One region of the Shewanella sp. NKUCC06_TVS genome, then DNA from elsewhere that is predicted to be linked to it. Evidence: predicted binding sites of a transcription regulator. Region 1 holds the regulator's gene; each other region holds the start of a gene.
The links. The regulator ArgR, encoded in region 1, controls arginine synthesis, uptake and breakdown. The targets are predictions, from matches to a motif close to ANTGAATANNTATTCANT.
Positions count from the first base shown of each region.

Region 2: argA (amino-acid N-acetyltransferase) is a predicted target of ArgR. The motif match lies at 1,731-1,748, and genes of this name have one in related genera.
Region 3: KO531_RS11340 (YjiH family protein) is a predicted target of ArgR. The motif match lies at 3,150-3,167, and genes of this name have one in related genera.
Region 4: argC (N-acetyl-gamma-glutamyl-phosphate reductase) is a predicted target of ArgR. The motif match lies at 1,164-1,181, and genes of this name have one in related genera.

Region 1 covers NZ_JAHKQX010000002.1:399,179-404,657, reverse strand. The annotation lists gene ggt (gamma-glutamyltransferase) at 1-558, shown strand, start outside; gene KO531_RS03850 (Dyp-type peroxidase) at 807-1,742, shown strand; gene KO531_RS03845 (LysR family transcriptional regulator) at 1,815-2,717, opposite strand; gene KO531_RS03840 (NAD(P)-dependent oxidoreductase) at 2,824-3,456, shown strand; gene argR (transcriptional regulator ArgR) at 3,604-4,074, opposite strand; gene mdh (malate dehydrogenase) at 4,369-5,304, shown strand; gene KO531_RS03825 (DUF393 domain-containing protein) at 5,400-5,479, opposite strand, start outside.
Region 2 covers NZ_JAHKQX010000010.1:149,357-154,835, reverse strand. The annotation lists gene KO531_RS13015 (PH domain-containing protein) at 1-212, opposite strand, end outside; gene argA (amino-acid N-acetyltransferase) at 332-1,651, opposite strand; gene rpmG (50S ribosomal protein L33) at 1,974-2,147, opposite strand; gene rpmB (50S ribosomal protein L28) at 2,154-2,390, opposite strand; gene radC (DNA repair protein RadC) at 2,512-3,189, opposite strand; gene coaBC (bifunctional phosphopantothenoylcysteine decarboxylase/phosphopantothenate--cysteine ligase CoaBC) at 3,312-4,532, shown strand; gene dut (dUTP diphosphatase) at 4,529-4,987, shown strand; gene slmA (nucleoid occlusion factor SlmA) at 5,022-5,479, shown strand, end outside.
Region 3 covers NZ_JAHKQX010000009.1:1,165-6,643, reverse strand. The annotation lists gene KO531_RS11355 (peptidase U32 family protein) at 1-867, shown strand, start outside; gene KO531_RS11350 (U32 family peptidase) at 905-1,792, shown strand; gene KO531_RS11345 (hypothetical protein) at 1,829-2,542, opposite strand; gene KO531_RS11340 (YjiH family protein) at 3,249-4,607, shown strand; gene KO531_RS11335 (hypothetical protein) at 5,153-5,353, opposite strand.
Region 4 covers NZ_JAHKQX010000016.1:144,752-150,230, reverse strand. The annotation lists gene ppc (phosphoenolpyruvate carboxylase) at 1-791, opposite strand, end outside; gene argC (N-acetyl-gamma-glutamyl-phosphate reductase) at 1,422-2,402, shown strand; gene argB (acetylglutamate kinase) at 2,434-3,216, shown strand; gene KO531_RS17510 (ornithine carbamoyltransferase) at 3,229-4,134, shown strand; gene KO531_RS17505 (argininosuccinate synthase) at 4,194-5,432, shown strand.

The DNA.
Region 1 (5,479 bases):
GCTGACAAAGATGGCAACATGGTGTCACTCATTCAGAGTAATTACCGTGGTATGGGGTCAGGGATGACACCGCCGGATCTCGGCTTTGTGCTGCAAGACCGCGGGCAAATGTTTGATTTAACGGAAGGGCGTTTTAATACCTACGCACCGGGCAAGCGTCCATTCCATACCATTATTCCGGCTTTTGTGACCAAAGACGGTAAACCTTGGCTGAGCTTTGGGGTGATGGGCGGCGCGACTCAGCCACAAATGCACGCGCAGATTGTAATGAATCTGATTGATTTTAAAATGAACTTGCAAGAAGCGGGCGATGCCCCCAGAATTTTGCATATGGGTTCAACCGAGCCCACAGGCGAAGTGATGAATGATGGTGGCTACGTCAGTCTAGAATCAGGTTTTCCGGTAGAAACCCGTCGTGAGTTGATTAAGAAAGGCCATGTGCTGCGTGATGGACTTGGAGAGTTTGGTGGCTATCAAGCCATTGGATTTAATGCCGAAACTGGCGTATATCGTGCGGCTTCTGAGAGTCGCAAGGATGGTCACGCCGCAGGCTATTAACACTAAGATAAATGCTAAGGTAAGCTCAATACTGAGTGAACCTGACGTCATTGATTCGATTTAACTGATTGGCGAGACTTTAATGGTCTCGTCAATTTTTATGTTTAAGGGTCTTGGGTGGGATAATGCTCCGCTATTGGCATTATCATAAACAGATCAGAGCAAACTGTGCGTTAGTTAATGTCATTTTTAGGTAAAGTTGCGGATAATATTGCCGAAAATGAATTTAGAAAAAGGGTGATAACCAAATGGATATTCAAAATATGCCGCGTGAACAGTTGGGTGTGTGTGCAGAGGGGAACTTACACAGTGTCTATTTGATGTTTAATGCCAATGACAATGTCGAGTCGCAATTACGTCCCTGTCTTGCCAACGTTGCGCAGTATATTTATGAGCTGACAGATCAATATTCCGACAGTGCATTCAATGGTTTTGTTGGTATTGGTGCTAATTATTGGGATAGCCTCTATCCTACTGCTCGCCCAGAACTGCTCAAACCTTTCCCTGCGATGCAAGTGGGCAGTCGTGAAGCGCCTGCAATTGAATATGATTTATTCGTGCATATTCGCAGTGATCGTTACGACATTCTGCATCTAGTGGCTAATGAAATCAGCCAAATGTTTGAAGACTTAGTAGAGTTAGTTGAAGAAGAGCGTGGCTTTAGATTTATGGATAGCCGCGATTTGACTGGTTTTGTCGATGGCACCGAAAACCCTAAGGGGCGCCACCGCCAGGAAGTGGCACTTGTGGGTGATGAGGATCCTGAGTTTAAGGGTGGCAGCTATATCCATGTGCAAAAATATGCCCATAACTTGAGTAAGTGGCATAGATTACCAGTTAAAAAACAAGAGGATATTATCGGCCGTACTAAGCAAGATAATATCGAGTATGAATCTGAAGATAAGCCACTGACCAGCCATATCAAGCGCGTTAATCTTAAAGATGCCGATGGTAAATCAATGGAGATCCTGCGTCAGAGTATGCCCTATGGTTCGCTGAAGGAGCAGGGATTAATGTTTATCTCTAACTGCCGCACGCCAGAACATTTTGAAAAGATGCTGCATAGCATGATGTTTGGTGATGGCGCAGGCAATCATGATCACTTGATGCATTTTACTAAGGCGATGACAGGTTCATCTTTCTTTGCCCCCGCACTAGATTTTATGCTGCAGTTCGACGAATAAGCTTTCTATAATCAAGCCGGATTAGTATCAATCGAGACGCACTTAAGCTAACGCCTAAGTGCGTTTTTTATGCTAATGTGCGGGAACCCATTTTTTGATATCGAGCTGCCATTGCAGGGCGGTGAAATCGATAAAAGCGCGCACTAGATTTTGCTGATAACTGCGGGACAAATATACCGCCCACAAGGTTTGGCCTGGTGTCGTAAATTCGGGTAGGACTTCTTTGAGCTGACCACTGGCAAGGTATTGGTTAGCCAAGTCACAGGGTAACCGCACTATGCCATGTCCACGTAGCGCCGCACTGACCAACACTCCCATATCGTTAGCCCTAAGATTCCCTGTAACTTTGACGTGCTCGGCTTGCAGTTCTTTTAGAAAAGACCAGTTTTGTTGCACTGAGTGTATGAGGCAGTTGTGGGCCAGCAGATCAATGGGTTCGAGGAGTGGCGTTGCGCTATCAAGATAGCTCGGCGCCGCGCAAAGTACCGCATCTATGGTCATCAAACGCCGAGCTATGAGATTTTCATCGGGCTGCTCAGTATAACGTAGCGCCACGTCGACTCTTTCATCTACCAATTGCGCAAAACTGTCCGACATTACCAGTTGAATGTTGACCTTAGGATGAATTTTAATAAAGCGATCGACGACATCAAATAGACTGTGCTGCCCAAGGCCAATAGGCGTAGCGATACGAATACTGCCTACCAGTTCACTGTTATGGCTGTGGGCACGGCTCTCCATGGCAGCAACTTCACTTAAGATCCGCTGGCAAAATTGTAGCGCTTCCTCACCCTGCAAAGTCAAGCTGGCGCTGCGCGTGGTGCGGTGTAATAAGCGTAAACTCAACCACTGCTCCACTTCTTGAATATGACGGGAAACCTGTAGGCGGCTGAGGTCTAAATGTTCGGCAGCTTTGGTAAAGCTGCCACAGTTTGCGACTTCGACGAAACTGCGTATTGCGGCAATTTTATCCATATTAGTACCTCAAACTGAAACAATCATGCTCATTTATTGATGTTTATCACGTGAAACACTGCAAGTAAACTGGCTTCAATGTAAATCATCAGAGAGAGTTAACGAAATGAAAATCGCAATTTTAGGTGCAACAGGTTGGATCGGTGGTGCAATTTTAAAAGAAGCATTGAGTCGTGGGCACCAAGTAACAGCGTTAGTGCGTGATCCGAGTAAGTTATCCGCTACCAACGTGGCTGTGCATGCTGTGGATTTAGAGCAGCCATTAGTGGCAGAACCCTTCGCTGGCGTAGATGTTGTTATTGCCTCTGTTGGTGGCCGCGCACAACAAAATCATGGCCTAGTGGCGAGTACAGTTCAGCATTTACTGGATGTGCTGCCCAACGCTAAGGTGCCACGTTTATTGTGGGTTGGTGGTGCAGGCAGCTTAGAAGTGGCACCGGGGGTGACTTTGGTTTCTAGCCCAGATTTTCCCGCTGCATATAAAGATGAGGCGTTAGCTCAGGGTGAAGCCTTGCAGGTATTCCGTGCGGCGCAAACTGCAATTAATTGGACCTTTGTGAGCCCAGCCGCTGAGATTTATCCTGGCGAGAGTGAAGGTCCATATCGCCTTGGTGGCGACAGCTTCTTTACCGATGCTAATGGTCAAAGCCGTATCTCTGTAACCGATTACGCAAAAGCCATGGTAGATGAAGCCGAAAAGGGCGCTCACCCAAACCAGCGCATCAGTGTGGCTTACTGATATCGTTATAGTTGAGTTAGATATTGTGAGTTAGATATTGTGCTGGAATGTGTAACGTAATCGGGACAATGGCCAAATAACCAGCGCTATATTGCACTTCAAAATGTACAGATAAAATAGAACAGGTCAGCTCACTGACCTGTTTTTTTATTCTGCGTAATTGAATAAAGATTTGATGGTTTCTAAGGTATCGGCGATATCTTGGATGCTCGATGGGCAAATAAAGATAGTGTCATCACCGGCAATCGTACCCAAAATGCCTTCTGGTTTACCAATAGAATCCAATAAACGGGCAATCAGCTGCGCGGCACCTGGGCTAGTTCGCACGACGATCATAGCTTGGTTGTGATCGACGTCGAGTACCAAATTCTTCAGTGGGCTACCCGCGGTGGGTACGCCTAATTCGGCTGGTAAGCAATACACCATCTCTTGCTTAGCGTTGCGAGTCCGCACTGCGCCGAACTTGCTGAGCATGCGTGACACTTTTGATTGGTTAATATTACCAAAGCCTTCAGCTTGCAAGGCGGTGACGATTTCACTCTGAGAGCCAAAGCGCTCTTCTTTTAAAATCGACTTAAAAATTCTAACAAGGTCATCCTGATTCTTGGTTGTTTGCATAATATTATTATTCGTTATTCAAAAAAACAGGCCCATTTTGAATATTTTTAGAAAAATTGTCAACAAATAACCAGATTGGTTGAATAAAAATTCACTAAGCCCCAGTGGTTAAGCGTTTGTAGGGGGCGTAAAAATCCCAATTTGAGTAATTGTTCTACATTGCTTCTACGTTATTCCGGAATTCTTTTGTCCCACGACTAAGGGATAATTGAAATTGTTGTGACATTCCAGTAATGTGACGCCAACGCAAATTAGATCCATGTCACACATATCCGAGAAATAACGGAGATAACTATGAAAGTTGCTGTACTTGGTGCTGCTGGTGGTATCGGCCAGGCTCTTGCCCTACTGTTAAAAACTCAATTGCCTGCGGGTTCACAATTGTCTCTATATGATATCGCACCGGTAACTCCGGGTGTTGCGGTTGACTTGAGCCACATTCCAACTGCTGTTGAAATCAAAGGTTTTGCTGGTGAAGATCCAACGCCTGCCCTCGTGGGTGCTGACGTTGTTCTAATTTCTGCTGGTGTTGCGCGTAAGCCTGGTATGGATCGTTCAGATCTGTTCAATATCAATGCGGGTATCGTTCGCAACCTGATCGAAAAAGTAGCGGCAACTTGCCCTACGGCTTTGGTTGGCATTATCACTAACCCAGTCAACACGACCGTAGCTATCGCTGCAGAAGTGATGAAAAAAGCGGGTGTTTACGATAAAAACCGTCTGTTCGGTATCACGACTCTAGACGTGATCCGTTCTGAAACTTTCATCGCCGAATTAAAAGGCCTGAACGTTGCTGACGTTAAAGTCAATGTGATCGGCGGCCACAGCGGCGTGACCATTCTGCCATTACTGTCTCAAGTTGAAGGCGCGACTTTCACTGACGAAGAAGTGGCAAGTCTGACGACTCGCATCCAAAACGCGGGTACAGAAGTGGTTGAAGCTAAAGCCGGTGGCGGAAGCGCGACTCTGTCTATGGGTCAAGCGGCTTGCCGTTTCGGTCTGTCTCTGGTTCGTGGTCTGCAAGGCGAAGCTAACATCGTTGAATGCGCCTATGTTGACGGCGGCAGCGAGCATGCTGAATTCTTCGCACAACCTGTGCTGTTAGGCAAAAACGGTATTGAAAAAGTACTGCCTTACGGTGAAGTGAGTGCATTCGAAGCTAACGCTCGTGATTCTATGTTAGATACGCTGAAAGGCGATATCAAACTAGGCGTTGATTTCGTTAAATAATCTTTCGGATAATCTTTTTAGATTATGACGAATTAAAAACGGAGCCATTGAGCTCCGTTTTTTTATGCCTGCGTTTTACTCTTTCTAAAGCTCATTCAGCGGCGCTTAGTGGGAATTTGGCAGTTATCATCGCAGCGGGCTTTGCCCGTCAGTAAATAAGAGATGCGATATCTGT
Region 2 (5,479 bases), on a different contig from region 1:
AACACTAATTCGGCGCTATTCGATTGATAGAAGACCCAAGAAAATCCGCCCATCATCACCAGCAATATACCTACACTCGCCGACTTCGCTATCTTAGGCATATTTTTTAGCCATAACATCAGCAAGATACCCGCTAAACCGAGCAATAAGACGATAAAGCTAAAGATAGAGGTTTGGGTTAAAGGGGCGAGTTCAAAAAATTGAGGACTCATTGGCAGTATCTCCCGTGCAGTGAAGCCTTAATCTGCCAACAAAGACATATTATGTCAATAAAAATGCCAGCGCTAATATGAGTACTAGGCTGGCATTGATTGGATTGATTTAGAACGGCTTAAAGATCGAGCGCGAGAATTTTTGAGCGGCGTTGATAGTTATACAACTGCTTCTTCTTCTGTGGCAGTGCTTCAACATCTTCAATCACAAAACCATGCTCTAAGAACCAGTGAATGCTCCGAGTTGTCAATGCAAACAAGCGTGAATAACCACGGTTTCTGGCCTGATTGATAATGTTCTTCAGCAGTAAGCTCCCTCTGTCGGCATCGCGATAATCGGGATGCACCACTAAACAAGCAAACTCACCCGCATTGTCCTCTTCAAAAGGATAGAGCGCAGCGCAACCAATCACTAAACCGTCGCGCTCAATCAACATGAACTGTTCGATTTCAATCTCAAGCTGCTCACGACTACGACGCACCAGAATGCCTTGCTCCTCCAATGGACGGATAAGGTTCAACACACCGCCAATATCAGCGATCGACGCACAGCGTAAACGCTCAGCACTCTCAGTGACGATTTGTGTACCAATCCCTTCACGGGAAAACAGCTCTTGTAGTAAAGCACCATCTTCAAGGTAGCTAACTAAATGACAACGTGGCACACCATTGCGGCAAGCATCGATACTGGCTTTGAGAAACGCCATAGTGCCAACACAAGCCGACCCTTGCTCGGCCAGCTTGTTCATGATGTTTTGCGCATCATTTGGCATCAACTCGGCAATTACATCGCCATTACGATCGAGAATACCGTTCTGTGAGCTAAAGCCGATCATCTTGTCTGCTTTAAGCTTAATTGCCACTTGAGTCGCGATTTCCTCAGCGGTGAGATTAAAACTTTCACCAGTAACCGAAGCCGCAATCGGCCCCATCAATACGATGCAGTGATTATCTAACTGACGTTTTAAGCCTTGCACGTCAATACGACGCACCTTGCCACTCAGGCAAAAATCCACACCATTATCCACACCCAGTGGTTGAGCAATCACAAAGTTGCCGCTCACTAAGTTAATTTGCGCACCTTGCATCGGCGTATTACTTAAACTCATGGATAAACGCGCTGTGATATCAAATTGCAGTGCACCTGCAACTTGCTTAATCACTTTGAGCGAATCTTCATCCGTGATACGCACACCGTCGTGGTAGGCAGGCGCAATACCGTTGGCGGCTAATGCTGCATCAATCTGCGGCCTAGCGCCATATACCAACACCACTTTGATCCCTAAACTGTGCAGCAGGGCGACATCATTTAAGATGGCGCGGAATTGATTTTGAGCCAAAGCTTCACCGCCAAGCATGACCACAAAAGTTTTACCTCTGTGAGCATTAACATAGGGGGCAGAGTGACGAAATCCATCAACCAGTTCAGTGGTACGCACGCGTTATTTACACCTCATTTTTGAGCTGGCAGCGTCACTATGACATGCCAGGAATGAATCGATAACTTTCGCGTATGGTATTGCATTTTAATTCACATATAAAGAATTTATTCTCACTAAAGTGCAGCTTTAATGATTTAAAGTGCTTAGAACTGCACTATTTTATATTTTCAGCAAGTGTTCACACTTTTTTAACTTCACAGGGGATGATTCAGCGGCTTAAGTTTGCGAGGCAATTATCTCAACTTGATGACTAGCCACTAAAAAAATGCAAAAAAAAGCCCCTTAAATAAGGGGCTTTTCTCGAAACACTAACCAAGGATTACTTGATTTTGGCTTCTTTGTAGATAACGTGCTGACGAATAACTGGATCAAATTTTTTGATTTCCATTTTTTCAGGCATGTTACGCTTGTTTTTTTCAGTTGTGTAGAAGTGACCAGTCTTAGCTGTAGAAACTAATTTGATCTTCTCACGATTACCTTTAGCTTTAGCCATGATCTATTATACCTTCTCGCCACGGGCACGAAGTTCAGCAACAACAACTTCGATACCTTTTTTGTCGATCAGACGGATACCTTTAGTAGATACACGTAACTGTACGAAACGCTTTTCTTCTTCTAACCAAAAACGGTGGTTTTGTAGGTTAGGTAAAAAACGACGACGGGTCGCGTTTTTTGCATGCGAACGGTTGTTACCAACCATCGGCTTCTTGCCAGTAACTTGGCATACTCTTGACATGTCAATCTTCTCCAAAAACAATTTTAACGCTCGAGCATTAATGTGCCTCGTATGGCCGTCGCCCGAGGCACAAAGAGGGCGCATTTTATACACGATCACAGAGTGAAGATCAAGTGTTAGATTAATTAATCCAGCCTCGTTCTGCAAAAGAAACTATCTCTCGATCACCTACAACCATATGGTCCAACAAGGATACGTCTATGGTTGCTAACGCATTTTTTAATCGCTCAGTTATTCGTCGGTCAGCCTGACTGGGCTCGGCAATACCAGACGGATGATTATGACAAACTATAACTGCTGCGGCCTTTTTCTCCAGCACTAAGCTCACCACTTCACGTGGATACACTGAGGCTGAGTCTATTGTGCCGCGGAATAATTCGACAAATTGAATCACTCTATGCTGGCTATCCAGCAGTAAAACTGCGAACACTTCATAGGAGCGATCGGCCAATTGTCGCATTAAATAGTCCCGAGTTAAATCGGGATTTGTCAAAACCTGACCTCTTTGCAGATTTTCCTGCGCTACACGCCGCGCTAATTCGGCCGCAGCTTGAAGCTGGGCGTATTTTACAGGTCCTACGCCCGGAAGTCGACACACCTGATTTCTTGGGGCACAGAGCAGGTTTCTGAGGCCGCCAAACTCGCAAATAAGCGACCTAGCAAGGTCAACCGCGTTTAATCCGGCTAAACCGTTACGCAGCAATACTGCCAGTAATTCAGCATCCGAGAGATGCGCAGCTCCTTTTTGTAACAGTTTATCTCTGGGACCTTCGCCCTCAGGCCAATCTTTAATCCCCATGTGACCTCCCTGTCATCTCACATATTTTCACTTTACTGAGTATGGACGAGATTTTTTGAACTGGGATAGTCACTAAAATTCACCACTTTGTGATATTGTTGCCGGCATTATTTCTATCTCGGATGATGTCTGTGAGTCTGACAAATAAAAACGTCCTGCTGGGCATTGGCGGCGGTATTGCGGCCTATAAAAGTGCTGATTTAGTACGCCGCTTGAAGGAGCGAGGCTTTGATGTGCGCGTGGTGATGAGCCAAAGTGCGATGGAATTTATCACGCCTCTGACGCTGCAAGCGTTGTCTGGACATCCAGTGGCATCTAGCTTGCTCGACCCCGCAGCAGAAGCAGCCATGGGTCATATAGAACTCGCTCGTTGGGCAGATCTCGTCATCATCGCCCCTGCAACCGCAAACCTATTGGCGCGGATTAATGCAGGCATGGCCGATGAGCTAATCACCACCACGTGTCTTGCCACTGAGGCACCTATCGCCCTGTGTCCGGCAATGAATCAGCAGATGTACCGTAATCTGGCTACACAAGCGAATTTAACTAGCCTCGCATCACGTGGTTTTACACTTTGGGGTCCCGCCAGTGGCAGTCAGGCCTGTGGTGAAGTCGGCCCTGGACGCATGCTCGAACCGCTAGAAATTGCCGAGCTAGCCAGTGATTTTTTTGCAACAAAAGAAGCCTCTGCGCAGCCTCTTGCAGGCCAGTCGGTGCTTATTACCGCCGGACCAACCCGTGAAGCAATTGATCCCGTCAGATACATTTCAAATCACAGTTCTGGAAAAATGGGCTTTGCACTGGCCAAAGCCGCGGCAGATATGGGTGCAGCAGTCACCTTAGTCTCAGGCCCAGTAAATCTCAGCACCCCAGAAGGCGTGACACGGATTGATGTTGAATCGGCGCAAAATATGCTCGATGCTGTTATGGATAACGTTGATAAAAAAGATATTTTTATTGGCTGCGCCGCCGTTGCAGACTACCGCATTAGTGATATTGCTACCTGTAAGATCAAAAAATCGACCGAAGAAATGCAACTTGCGCTGGTGAGGAATCCTGATATCTTAGCCACGGTTGCGAGCTTACCTAACCGTCCTTTTGTGGTGGGATTTGCCGCCGAAACCCATGATGTAGAAGCCTATGCGCACGATAAGCTCAAACGTAAAAACTTGAACATGATCGCCGCAAACGACGTTTCCATTGCTGGCCTAGGCTTTAATGCCGATGCTAATGCCCTGCGTGTTTTCTGGCCGCACGGCAGTCAAGATTTGCCTGCTACTGACAAACTCACGTTGGCACGGCAATTACTTTCGTTGATAGTGAAAGAAAAAACAAATACATGAAAACACCGATTGAATTAAAAATTCTCGACTCCCGTATCGGCTCAGAATTTCCTTTGCCCGCTTACGCCACCGCAGGCAGTGCAGGCATGGATCTTCGCGCCATGATAGACACGGCTTTAACCATAGCACCGGGTGAAACAGTGCTCATTCCCACGGGGATTGCTATTCATGTGGCCGACCCAGGACTTGCTGCGGTGATTTTACCGCGCTCAGGCCTTGGCCATAAACACGGTATCGTACTGGGGAATCTAGTCGGACTCATAGATTCAGATTACCAAGGCCCCTTAATGGTATCTTGTTGGAATCGTGGTGACAGTCCATTCACCTTAGAAATGGGCGATCGTCTCGCGCAACTGGTGTTTGTTCCTGTGGTACAAGCACAATTCAAACTCGTTGATGAGTTCGACAGCTCAGACCGTGGTGAAGGCGGATTTGGCCATTCAGGCACTAAATAATCCCCTAAGTCGTTATTGAGCCAAGGATACTGCAATGGCTGTAAGCCCAAAAATTAATCGTCGTGAACACATTCTGCAATGTCTAGCGCAGATGCTAGAAACCAACCCAGGACAAAGGATCACCACAGCGAAACTGGCCTCAGAAGTCGGTGTATCGGAAGCCGCCCTGTATCGCCACTTCCCGAGTAAAGCGCGGATGTTCGAAGGCTTAATCGAATTTATCGAAGAGTCGTTATTGTCGCGCATCAATTTAATCATGGATGACGAAAAAGACACCATGAAGCGCTGCCAGTTGGTACTGCAACTGCTGCTGATCTTTGCCGAGCGTAACCCAGGAATTTCCCGCGTTCTCAACGGTGATGCTCTACTCGGTGAAAATGAACGCCTGCGAAGTCGTATTGGTAACTTATTTGCCAAAATTGAAACCCAGTTAAAGCAAATTTTACGGGAAAAAACCCTGCGAGAAGGTAAAGGCTTCAACTTAGACGAAGC
Region 3 (5,479 bases), on a different contig from region 1:
GAAGCCACTGAGCTGACGCAAAAGCACGGCAAAAAAATCTTTTTGACCTTAAATACTTTTCCAAAGCCCGGTGAAGAGCATCGTTGGTATCAGGCTATCGATTTAGCGGCAAAACTGGGTATGGATGCATTAATTGTCGCCGATCTTTCTTTACTCGATTATGCCCATAGGCACTATCCAAACCTGCCACTGCATTTATCGGTGCAGGCCAGTGCAACCAATCTGGGTGCGCTGAGCTTTTATAAGGAAGCCTTTAACATCACCCGAGTAGTATTGCCACGGGTGTTATCCATGAAACAAGTACGGGATCTTGCTAAAGTCAGCCCAGTGGATTTGGAAGTATTCGCCTTTGGTAGTCTGTGCATTATGGCCGAAGGGCGTTGCCAGCTGTCATCCTATGTAACGGGCCAATCGCCCAACACCGGTGGATCTTGTTCACCAGCAAAACACGTACGCTGGCAAGAAGAAGGACAGAACAGATTAACCCGGCTCAACGATGTGTTAATTGATAAATCGGCCCTCGACGAACAAATGGGTTATCCCGTGGTATGCAAAGGCCGTTACATCACAGCAGATCAAGATTCACCGCAATATTTACTCGAATCACCAACCAGTTTGAATACCTTAAGCTTACTTCCAGAGCTAGCCAAAGCTGGCATAGTGTCGCTGAAAATCGAAGGACGTCAACGCAGCCCCGCCTATGTTGAACAAGTCACTCGAGTATGGCGTCAAGCCATAGACACCTATCTAAATAATCCAGCGCTGTACTCACAAAGCCAAAATCAACCCCATTGGGAACAAGCCCTAGCGAAAGTATCCGAGGGTCAGATCACTACGCTTGGCGCCTACGAGCGCGATTGGCAATAAAAGGTAAATAGAGAGCAAGATTGACAAAGGACACCTTATGAAGATTTCCCTAGGACCACTGTTGTATTGCTGGCAGAAACAGCAAGTCGCTGACTTTTACCAGCAAGTCGCCGCCAGTCAAATTCCCTTAGTATATTTAGGTGAGGCGGTTTGTAGCCGCAGACGCGAACTCAAGTGGGGCGATTATCTAGAGCTGGCGCAAATGCTCAAGCAGGCGGGTAAAGAAGTCGTGCTTTCGACGCTGGCCTTAATCGAAGCGCCATCTGAATATACTGAGCTCAAACGCCAGGTCGATAACGGTGAATTTATCGTCGAAGCAAACGATATGGCGGCAGTGTATCTTGCCAAAGAGCGTAAGTTACCCTTTGTCTGCGGCGCGAGTATCAATAACTACAATCGCGCTAGTTTAGACATTTTGCAGCGGTTTGGAATGCAAAGATTTGTCATGCCAGTGGAGCTATCTAAGGCTTGGTTGCAACAAGTGATTCAAGAACAGCCATCATTTGAGGTGGAAGTGCTCGGCCACGGCTATTTACCACTCGCCCATTCGGCGCGCTGCTTTACCGCTAGACACAAACAGCTCACGAAAGATCATTGCGAAACGGTATGCCGTGAATACAGTAAAGGACTACTCGCGCAAACCCAAGAGCAGCAACCTTTACTCAGGCTCAATGGAATTCAAACCCAATCCGCTAGCTGTTTAGATTTACGCAGTGAAATAGCGGCAATGACACAAATGGGGGTCGATGTGTTTCGAGTATCACCCAGTAGTCTTGACTGCATCACTAAAGCCAATGCTTTGGTCGATACGATTCAAGCGACTAAAAATACTCAGGATTTTTCGATGAATAGCAATCTTGGTATAACCCAGTGCAACGGTTATTGGTTTGGTGAAGCGGGCCTTGCTGTGCATGTGAATCCATAGCCTAAAGCTGAAGATAAGCCTAAATTCAAAGATAACTCAGCCAATGATTTTGGGATCTTGGCTGAAGCTTAACTGGCTAAAAAGCAGCACACTTGTCCAGCACAATAAACTTCCCAGTCCAATCCATTCTAGTAGGGCTGGCCACCACAAAGTAGGACGCGGCAGTTGCAATACCATCTCCTGATAAAACGGTCTATCACCTTCGGTCAAACCTAAATTGAGCTGTGGCGCATACAGAAACGTCAACATGCTACATAAGACTATTAACGCCAACAACCCAGTCCAACGGCCAAAGTTAGACTTGCCGAAACAGACCAAGGCTAAATAGAAGATCGCACTCAAACTCCCCAGATAGAAAAACCATTTCAGCCCAAGAACATGCAAGTGATACACGTTCACCGGAAATAATCCCACGCTCGCTAAAGCCAGAAAAGTGAGAGCCAAACTGATAAAGAAAGGGTATCCCCAGCAAGAAGTTACCTGCTGCAAAGAAGACAAACAATAGAAAACGAGGCTTAAACTGCCAAAAAACAATCCACCGTTGAGAATGACAGCGAAAGACGAATGACCATAAGTCCCTAATTCACTTAGGGTGTGATTCAAAAAATTGAAGCGATGGAATTCAGAATCATCGAACCCCAAAACAGTAATAACAATGCCAATTAAAAGCCCAAAGATCCCCAAAAAACCAAACTTAATGGCCAGTGTTGAGCCGCCTTTAATCGTAACCTTCTGTACTTTTGCGATCATGAATACTAGAGCTGGATGGGAGTAATACTAACTTACATGGAAATGAGAAGATTTAAAGCGGCGGGTATCCGCTTTATGAATAATATTTTTACTTTCATCGTTATTTGCGACTTTTTAGTCAATCACAAAAGCATCAAGATAATGGAGAAGGTCACTTTTAGAGATAAGTCGATTTAAAGGCTTATCGCATAAAAATGTGTCCTAGTGCCCAAGACTCCTTAACATTACCGCGATATGCACAACAGGTTCTCGTCAACGCTATATAGCCAGAGTTATCTCTATTGCACTTTCAAATCGAACAGAAAACCAGCCAACATGGCGGTAGGGCTAAAGTTGCTGATGTTTTTTTGTGCAGAAATAACATCTAGATAGTTTCACACACATCAGTAAACAAGTAATTAACCAGTCGTTAACCCACCTAAGGTAAGTGATGGTAAAGCTATGTTTAATAATGCTTTTGCAGTAATGGAAGCCAATATAGCCACTCTTAATTTATCGACAACTGAAGTAAAATAACTATGCTGTTTTGCTGCTTATATCAAACTAACTAGCGAATCGTTTTACATAGAGAAGCTAAGCGAGTAATCTTCCCCATTCTCGTTTTTGAGTTGAATTTAAATGCACCTTAATTAGCGTCGACAGCTTGTTACGTGCGGCTATTTATTCAAATTTACCATGTACGACTCGTACTTTAAGGTGTACAACATTGGCTACTGAAAATAAAAACCGAAACATTAAGACGATACTCACCTTTATCGTCCCTTCGCTGATTGGTCTGTTGTTATTTATGACCCCTATCAGCTACAACGATGCGATCACAATTCCTATCGCTATCATATCTAAAGCACTGCAAGGCGCATTGAGCGGTGTGCTAACCCTCATAGTGACTATTATTGTTGTGACTACGGCGCTGGCCTCTTTACTGTCAAAAGTGTTTAAGCCCACATTCGTTAGCCAAAATCACTTCCTTAATGGTTTATTGAATGTCAGCCCTATGTGGTTGACGACTCGGATCTTAGGTGCAGTGTTTATCGTACTGACTTACTTAGGTTTAGGTCCAGAGATCATCAACTCCTCGAGCACTGGCGCATTAGTCTTAAACGACTTATTACCTGTGTTGTTCTCAGTATTTATCTTTGCGGGTATGTTACTGCCGCTGCTGCTGAACTTCGGCCTGCTCGAACTTTTTGGTACACTCTTAACGAAAGTCATGCGTCCCGTGTTCAATCTACCGGGTCGTAGTGCTATCGATTGTATGGCCTCATGGTTAGGTGATGGCAGTGTCGGCATTTTGCTGACCAGCAAACAATACGAAGCCCGTTTTTATACCCAGAGAGAAGCCGCAGTTATTGGTACAACCTTCTCGGCGGTATCGATTACCTTCAGCTTAGTGGTGATTTCACAAGTTAAGTTAGAGCATATGTTTGTGCCCTTTTATTTGACTGTGTGCCTCGCGGGTTTTGCCGCCGCTGTGATTGTGCCTAAGTTGCCACCATTATCGTGGAAGAAAGACAACTATATAGATGACACACCACGCATGCCAGATGATGAGCTGATCCCAGCAGGACATGGCGCCTTATCTTGGGGCTTTGATAAAGCCTTAGAAAAAGCCGCCAGTGCCGGTGGCATAAAAGCTGTCTTAAATGAAGGCATTAAAAACGTTGTCGATATGGTGTTTGGTATTATCCCTGTGGTAATGGCCATTGGTACGCTGGCACTGATTATTGCCGAGCACACGCCCATCTTTAACTATCTGGGGATGCCGTTTATTCCATTACTCGAATTACTGCATATTCCAGAAGCCACTGAAGCCTCTAAAACAATCGTGGTCGGTTTTGCGGATATGTTTATTCCGTCAATCCTTGCCAGCTCAATTGAATCAGATATGACCCGCTTTGTAATTGCAGCCTTATCTGTGACTCAGTTGATCTATATGAGTGAAGTCGGTGCACTGCTTATCGGCAGTAAAATTCCCGTCAACTTCGTTGAGCTTTTCGTGGTGTTTATTCTACGCACCTTAGTGACACTGCCTGTTATCGCAGGTGTAGCCCATTTATTGTTCTAACATTACGCTAGTTTGGGCCTAACGTAGGTTTTAATGTAAGTCCAACAAACGTTCTAAAAAAGGGGAGTCAGATTAACTGACTCCCCTTTTTGCACTAACTCATACACGAACTGGCTGATTTGATTATATAGCGTGACTTAATCGTACAATCTCCACTCGACACCACACAACTCACTTTTGGACAGAAATGTGTTGGAAAGTAGTGTTTGGGGAGCAGTAACTTCAGTTGTTAGAAGTTTAGCGTTTACGGGTATCCACTCGCACAGGCTTGCCATGGCATTCGCTCGTCGACTCGCAGCAAGTCCGTCCATGGGGCGGACGGTCGTCTCGCCAATCACCATGGCACACCTTTCGAGCATTCGCGTAATCTGTAGATTTAAAAGTGTTACGCAGCACGCTTTGGGACAAAACCTTGTTAGATTTTTTACTCTAATTCATTGGTTTCGGATTAATATTTGTAAGGCAATTATTGAAAGTTAGTAATAAACCGATGAACAAGCCATCCTTCTTCTTTCCATGAACTAAAGTGAATGCTCTTCTAAAACTTATGTGGTCAACACTCGCAGCAGACTGAGCAACTCAAAACAGTAGAAGAGATCACTCATAGACAGCAGAAGCGATCTATTTTGCAACACCAATTGATGTGGTGGCGCTGCAAAAAACTGGCCGCCCTGCTGGCGAACAGTGATCACTTCTACCAGTAACGACTGCTCAGGCTGCTGGTCGAATTGCCCGGTTTCAGGCAAGAAACAGCCCCAAGAAATGGGGCTTATTGTAAAAAGTGTTATGGCTGCCCGCTCTCTTTCCTTTTTTAAGAGGGCAAAGTAGCGTTGGCAACGATATTGCTATTTGGGTCGGCGAGTGTCGTGGCT
Region 4 (5,479 bases), on a different contig from region 1:
TTGCCGTCGCGATCGCCGCCCATCCAGCTTGAAAAGCGCACTGGCGCTATATCAATCGGTAATTGCTGCCCTGTGCGTTGCTGCACCCGATCGTTAAGTTGTCTTAAGAAGTCAGGCACCGCATGCCAGAGTGACTCTTCAATGGTGGATAATCCCCAGCGAGCCTCATCTACTGGAGTTGGGCGCTCGCGGCGGATCTCATTGGTGTGCCATATTTGCGCGATTAATTGGCGTAGGCGCAGATTGATCTGTTGACGTTCTCTATCCGACAGTTGGTCGTTTTCTTGCTCTGTTAAGCAGTCGACAATGGCGGCGTATTTTTGGATCAGGGTGCGACGGGATATTTCAGTGGGGTGCGCTGTTAGCACCAGATCAATATCCAGTGTTTTTAGACAGTCGAGCATTTTAGCTTGGTCGACACGACCATTGAGCATGCGGCCTAGGAGTTGTTCCACTGGGTCTGGCACGCAGACAAGTTCGTCGCAATTACGACTGATAGTATGAAATTGCTCGGATAAGTTAGCTAAGTTAAGAAATTGGTTAAAAGCTTTTGCAAAAGGGACTAATTCTTCGTCTGGCAAAGCTGTCAGTAACTCGAGCATTTGCTCTCTGGCGGCTTGATCGCCTCGGCGTGAGTCTTTGGCAAGCTTACGGATCTGTTCAACCTTCTCAAGAAAAGAGTCCCCAAGATGGGTACGCATAGTATCACCAAGGATTTGGCCTAACATACTCACGTTCGATCTTAATGACGCATACATATCTGTCATATTGTCTGCCATGGTTACTGACATAGTTACTCCGAATAGAAAAACATGAAAATTCCGCTGTGCATTTAGCCCGTTAGCACAATACCTATCACTTGGGGCTATGGTCAACAGCAGAACTTATAACTTATACGACTGGCTTATCCGATATGCAACCAATCACGGTATTTGATGAAGAATATTCAATAGAAATGCGAAGTCACGCAATATTTTTTGATGATTAGTGCAAGTGAATATGAAGTGCATCATTTTATGCTTTGCAGACATGTATCTTAGCTGTTAATGAAAAGGACTGATTTTGACTCATGTTGACCCTGGATAACAGTGTTATTAACGAGTTAGCTGAATGGGAACTGTGTCTTCGATATCCTAATTTGAGCTTAAAAGATGAAAATAAATTAAAAATATATATTCACATATATTGCATAAGTAGATCTTTGTGGTAGTCTAGCCATCAGTTGAGATGAGTCACCCCCTGTGACCTGTAGAGTGAATATCATGATGCACAGTATTAGCCTGACAGTGAATAAAATAACAACCTATTACGATTTCCTGCGACGATAGTCTTGTCATCATTCATCATAGATATGCGCGGTTGCGTGTAAGCTATTCATCTACTCTTTAAGTTTCTTTGATTCGGTTAATAAGACAAAAAACATGAAAAATATCGCCATTATTGGTGCCAGTGGTTACACAGGCGCGCAACTGACCGCTTTAATCCATGCAGAAGCAGATCTGATGATTCAGGGTTTGTATGTTTCTGAAAACAGTTTAGATAAAGGTAAACCTTTAGCGGATTTGTATCCTAGCTACAGCCATATCGCATTAACGCTGTCGCCATTGTCCGATGAAGCTAAGGCAAAAATCGTTGCCGAAGCCGATGCTGTGGTGCTCGCGACTGAGCACTCGGTGAGCCTGCATTTAGCGGCTTGGTTTTATAGCCAAGGGTTAGCGGTATTCGATTTAAGCGGTGCCTATCGTTTCAGTGATGTGGCGCAATATCCGAAGTGGTATGGCTTTGAGCATGAATATCCTGAAGTTTTAGCCAAAGCCGTGTATGGCCTTGCCGAATGGAATGCTAAAGAAATCGCTGCGACTAAGATGATTGCCGTGCCAGGTTGTTACCCGACCGCATCATTGACAGCGTTAAAGCCGCTAGTGAGTTTACTGACATCGGCTTATCCGGTTATCAATGCCGTGAGCGGCGTAACAGGGGCGGGCCGTAAAGCGCAGTTACACACCAGTTTTTGTGAAGTGAGCCTGACACCTTACGGCGTATTAGGCCATAGACATCAACCCGAGATCGCAACTCAACTTGGCCAAGAAGTGATATTTACCCCGCACCTTGGCAACTTTAAGCGTGGCATTTTAGCGACCATTACTGTGCAGCTAAAACCAGACACTACGACTGCCGATGTGGCAGCGGCCTATAGCGTATATGACCAGGCGCCATTGGTAACCGTAAAGCACAATCAGTTCCCGAAAGTGGACGATGTGGTGCTGACACCTAACTGTCACTTAGGTTGGAAGTTTGATGAGAATAGTGGTTACTTAGTGGTAGCCAGTGCCATCGATAACTTGATGAAAGGTGCTGCCAGCCAAGCGCTGCAATGCATAAAGATTCATTTTAACCTTTAATTGTTCATCCTTATTTAAGAGAGTCGTCAAGATGTCTACAAACAACTCAGTATTAGTGCTTAAAGTGGGCGGCGCGCTGCTGCAATGTGAAATGGGGATGGCGCGATTGATGGATACGGCTGCGGCTATGTTAGCCAATGGTCAGCAAGTGTTGATGGTGCATGGCGGCGGCTGTCTGGTGGATGAGCAGCTAGCAGCGAATGGTATGGAAACCGTCAAGTTAGAAGGTTTGCGTGTGACTCCGCCCGAGCAAATGCCGATTATTGCCGGCGCACTTGCGGGGACTTCGAACAAAATTCTTCAAGGCGCAGCGACTAAGGCTGGCATTGTGAGTGTGGGCATGAGCCTCGCCGATGGCAATACTGTTTCGGCTAAGATTAAAGATGAGCGTTTAGGCCTAGTGGGCGAAGTCACGCCAAACGATGGCACTTATCTTAAGTTTATCCTCGCCCAAGGTTGGATGCCGATTTGTAGCTCTATCGCCATGATGGACGATGGCCAAATGCTTAACGTCAATGCTGATCAAGCTGCGACGGCCTTAGCCAAATTAGTGGGCGGCAAGTTAGTGCTACTGTCGGATGTTTCTGGGGTGCTCGATGGTAAAGGCCAGCTCATCCACAGTTTAAATGGCAAGCAGATAGCAGACCTTGTTAAGCAAGGTGTGATCGAAAAAGGAATGAAGGTCAAAGTTGAAGCTGCGCTCGAAGTCGCACAGTGGATGGGGCAGGCGGTACAAGTTGCCTCGTGGCGTGATGCAAGCCAATTAATCGCATTAGCAAAAGGTGAAGCCGTAGGAACACAAATCCAACCATAAGTGGAGTAGGTTATGAAGCATTTACTATCGATAAAAGACTTAACCCAGAAGCAGTTACAGGATCTAATTGCCTTGGCAAAAACGATTAAAGCCAATCCGGCTGAGTATCGTCATGCGCTGGATGGCAAGAGTGTGGTGATGTTATTTGAAAAGCCCTCACTCAGAACACGCGTTAGCTTTGATATCGGTATTAATAAGCTCGGGGGCCACTGTTTATACCTAGACCAGCAAAATGGTGAACTGGGAAAACGGGAATCGGTTGCTGACTTTGCTTCTAACCTGTCATGTTGGGCCGACGCAATTGTGGCGAGAACCTATTCACACACCACTATCGAACAATTAGCCGAGTTCGGCTCAGTGCCCGTGATCAATGCGCTGTCGGATCTTTATCATCCTTGCCAAGCCTTAGCTGACTTTTTAACACTGGCAGAGCAGTTTGAGGATGTCAGTAAAGCTAAATTAGCTTATGTTGGTGATGGTAATAATGTCACTAACTCGCTGATGTACTGTGCGGCTATTCTCGGTGCCACCATGACAGTGATCTGCCCAGCGGGTCACTTTCCTGATGGCTACGTAGTGGCAGAAGTGCAAGAGCTCGCCAAACGATATGGCGGCAAGATAGTGCTGACTTCAGATATCGATGCGATTGAAGGTCACGACGCTATTTATACTGATACTTGGATTTCAATGGGCGATCCAACGCCTTTGTCTGATATCAAAGCGAAGTTTGCACCATACCAAGTAAACAAAGCTTTGATGGCGAAAGCGGGCGCTAACTTCTTTATGCATTGTTTGCCCGCCCACCGTGGTGTAGAAGTAACAGATGAAGTGATGGACGGTGCAGGCTCCTTAATTCTGCAACAAGCCGAAAATCGGATGCATGCCCAAAATGCGGTACTGGTAACCTTATTTAGTTAAATTAACCCTGTTTAGCAGCCTGTTTTCTCCTTGAGAGAAACGAGTCATAGGAATTTAAGATGTCTATCGAGAACAAAAATACTGGCGTGAAAAAAGTGGTTTTAGCCTATTCAGGTGGTCTAGATACCTCGGCCATTATTCCTTGGTTAAAAGAAAACTACGATAACTGTGAAATCATCGCATTCTGCGCCGACGTTGGCCAAGGCGAAGAAGAGCTGGTTGGCTTGACTGAAAAAGCTTTAGCTTCAGGTGCTTCTGAATGTCATATCGTCGATCTAAAAGAAGAATTCGTTAAAGACTATATCTACCCAACGATTGCGAGCGGTGCGATTTACGAAGGCACTTATTTACTCGGTACGTCAATGGCGCGTCCTATTATTGCCAAAGCGCAGGTTGAAGTGGCTCGTAAAGTGGGCGCCGATGCTCTGTGTCACGGTTGTACCGGCAAAGGTAACGACCAAGTGCGTTTCGAAGGTTGCTTCGCCGCATTAGCACCTGATTTAAAAGTGATTGCCCCATGGCGTGAATGGACTATGCAGAGCCGTGAAGATCTACTGGCCTATTTAGCTGAACGTGACATCAAGACGTCAGCGTCAGCGACTAAAATCTATAGCCGTGATGCCAACGCTTTCCATATTTCCCATGAAGGTGGTGAGTTAGAAGATCCATGGAACGAGCCAAGCAAAGGCGTATGGACACTGACTGCCGATCCTGAAGATGCACCGAACAAGCCTGAATATGTGTCGCTAGAAGTAGAACATGGCCGTATCACTAAAGTGAATGGTGAAGCCCTAACGCCTTATGCTGCGCTGATGACATTAAACGCCATTGCTGCGCCACACGGTGTGGGTCGTATCGACATTACTGAAAACCGTTTAGTCGGCATGAAGTCTCGTGGCTGTTATGAAACACCCGGCGGCACTGTGATGTTCGCAGCACTACGTGCAATTGAAGAGCTTGTTCTCGACAAGACTAGCCGTAACTGGCGTGAGCAAGTTGCCGCACAAATGGCGCATTTAGTGTATGACGGCCGTTGGTTCACGCCACTGTGTAAGTCATTGCTGGCAGCATCTGAGTCACTGGCTGAATCAGTTAACGGTGAAGTTGTGGTTAAACTCTACAAAGGCCAAGCGAGCGCAGTGAAGAAACGTTCACCTAACAGCTTGTACTCTGAAGCGTTTGCGACTTTCGGTGAAGATCAAGTGTACGATCAAAAACATGCAGAAGGCTTTATCCGCCTGTACTCATTAGCGAGCCGCATCCGCGCACTCAACGCTAACGATGTAAAGTCTAAGTAAGAGGTCGTGTAAAAGGGCGCCTAGCGCCCTTTTTTGTTTTTAGGTTT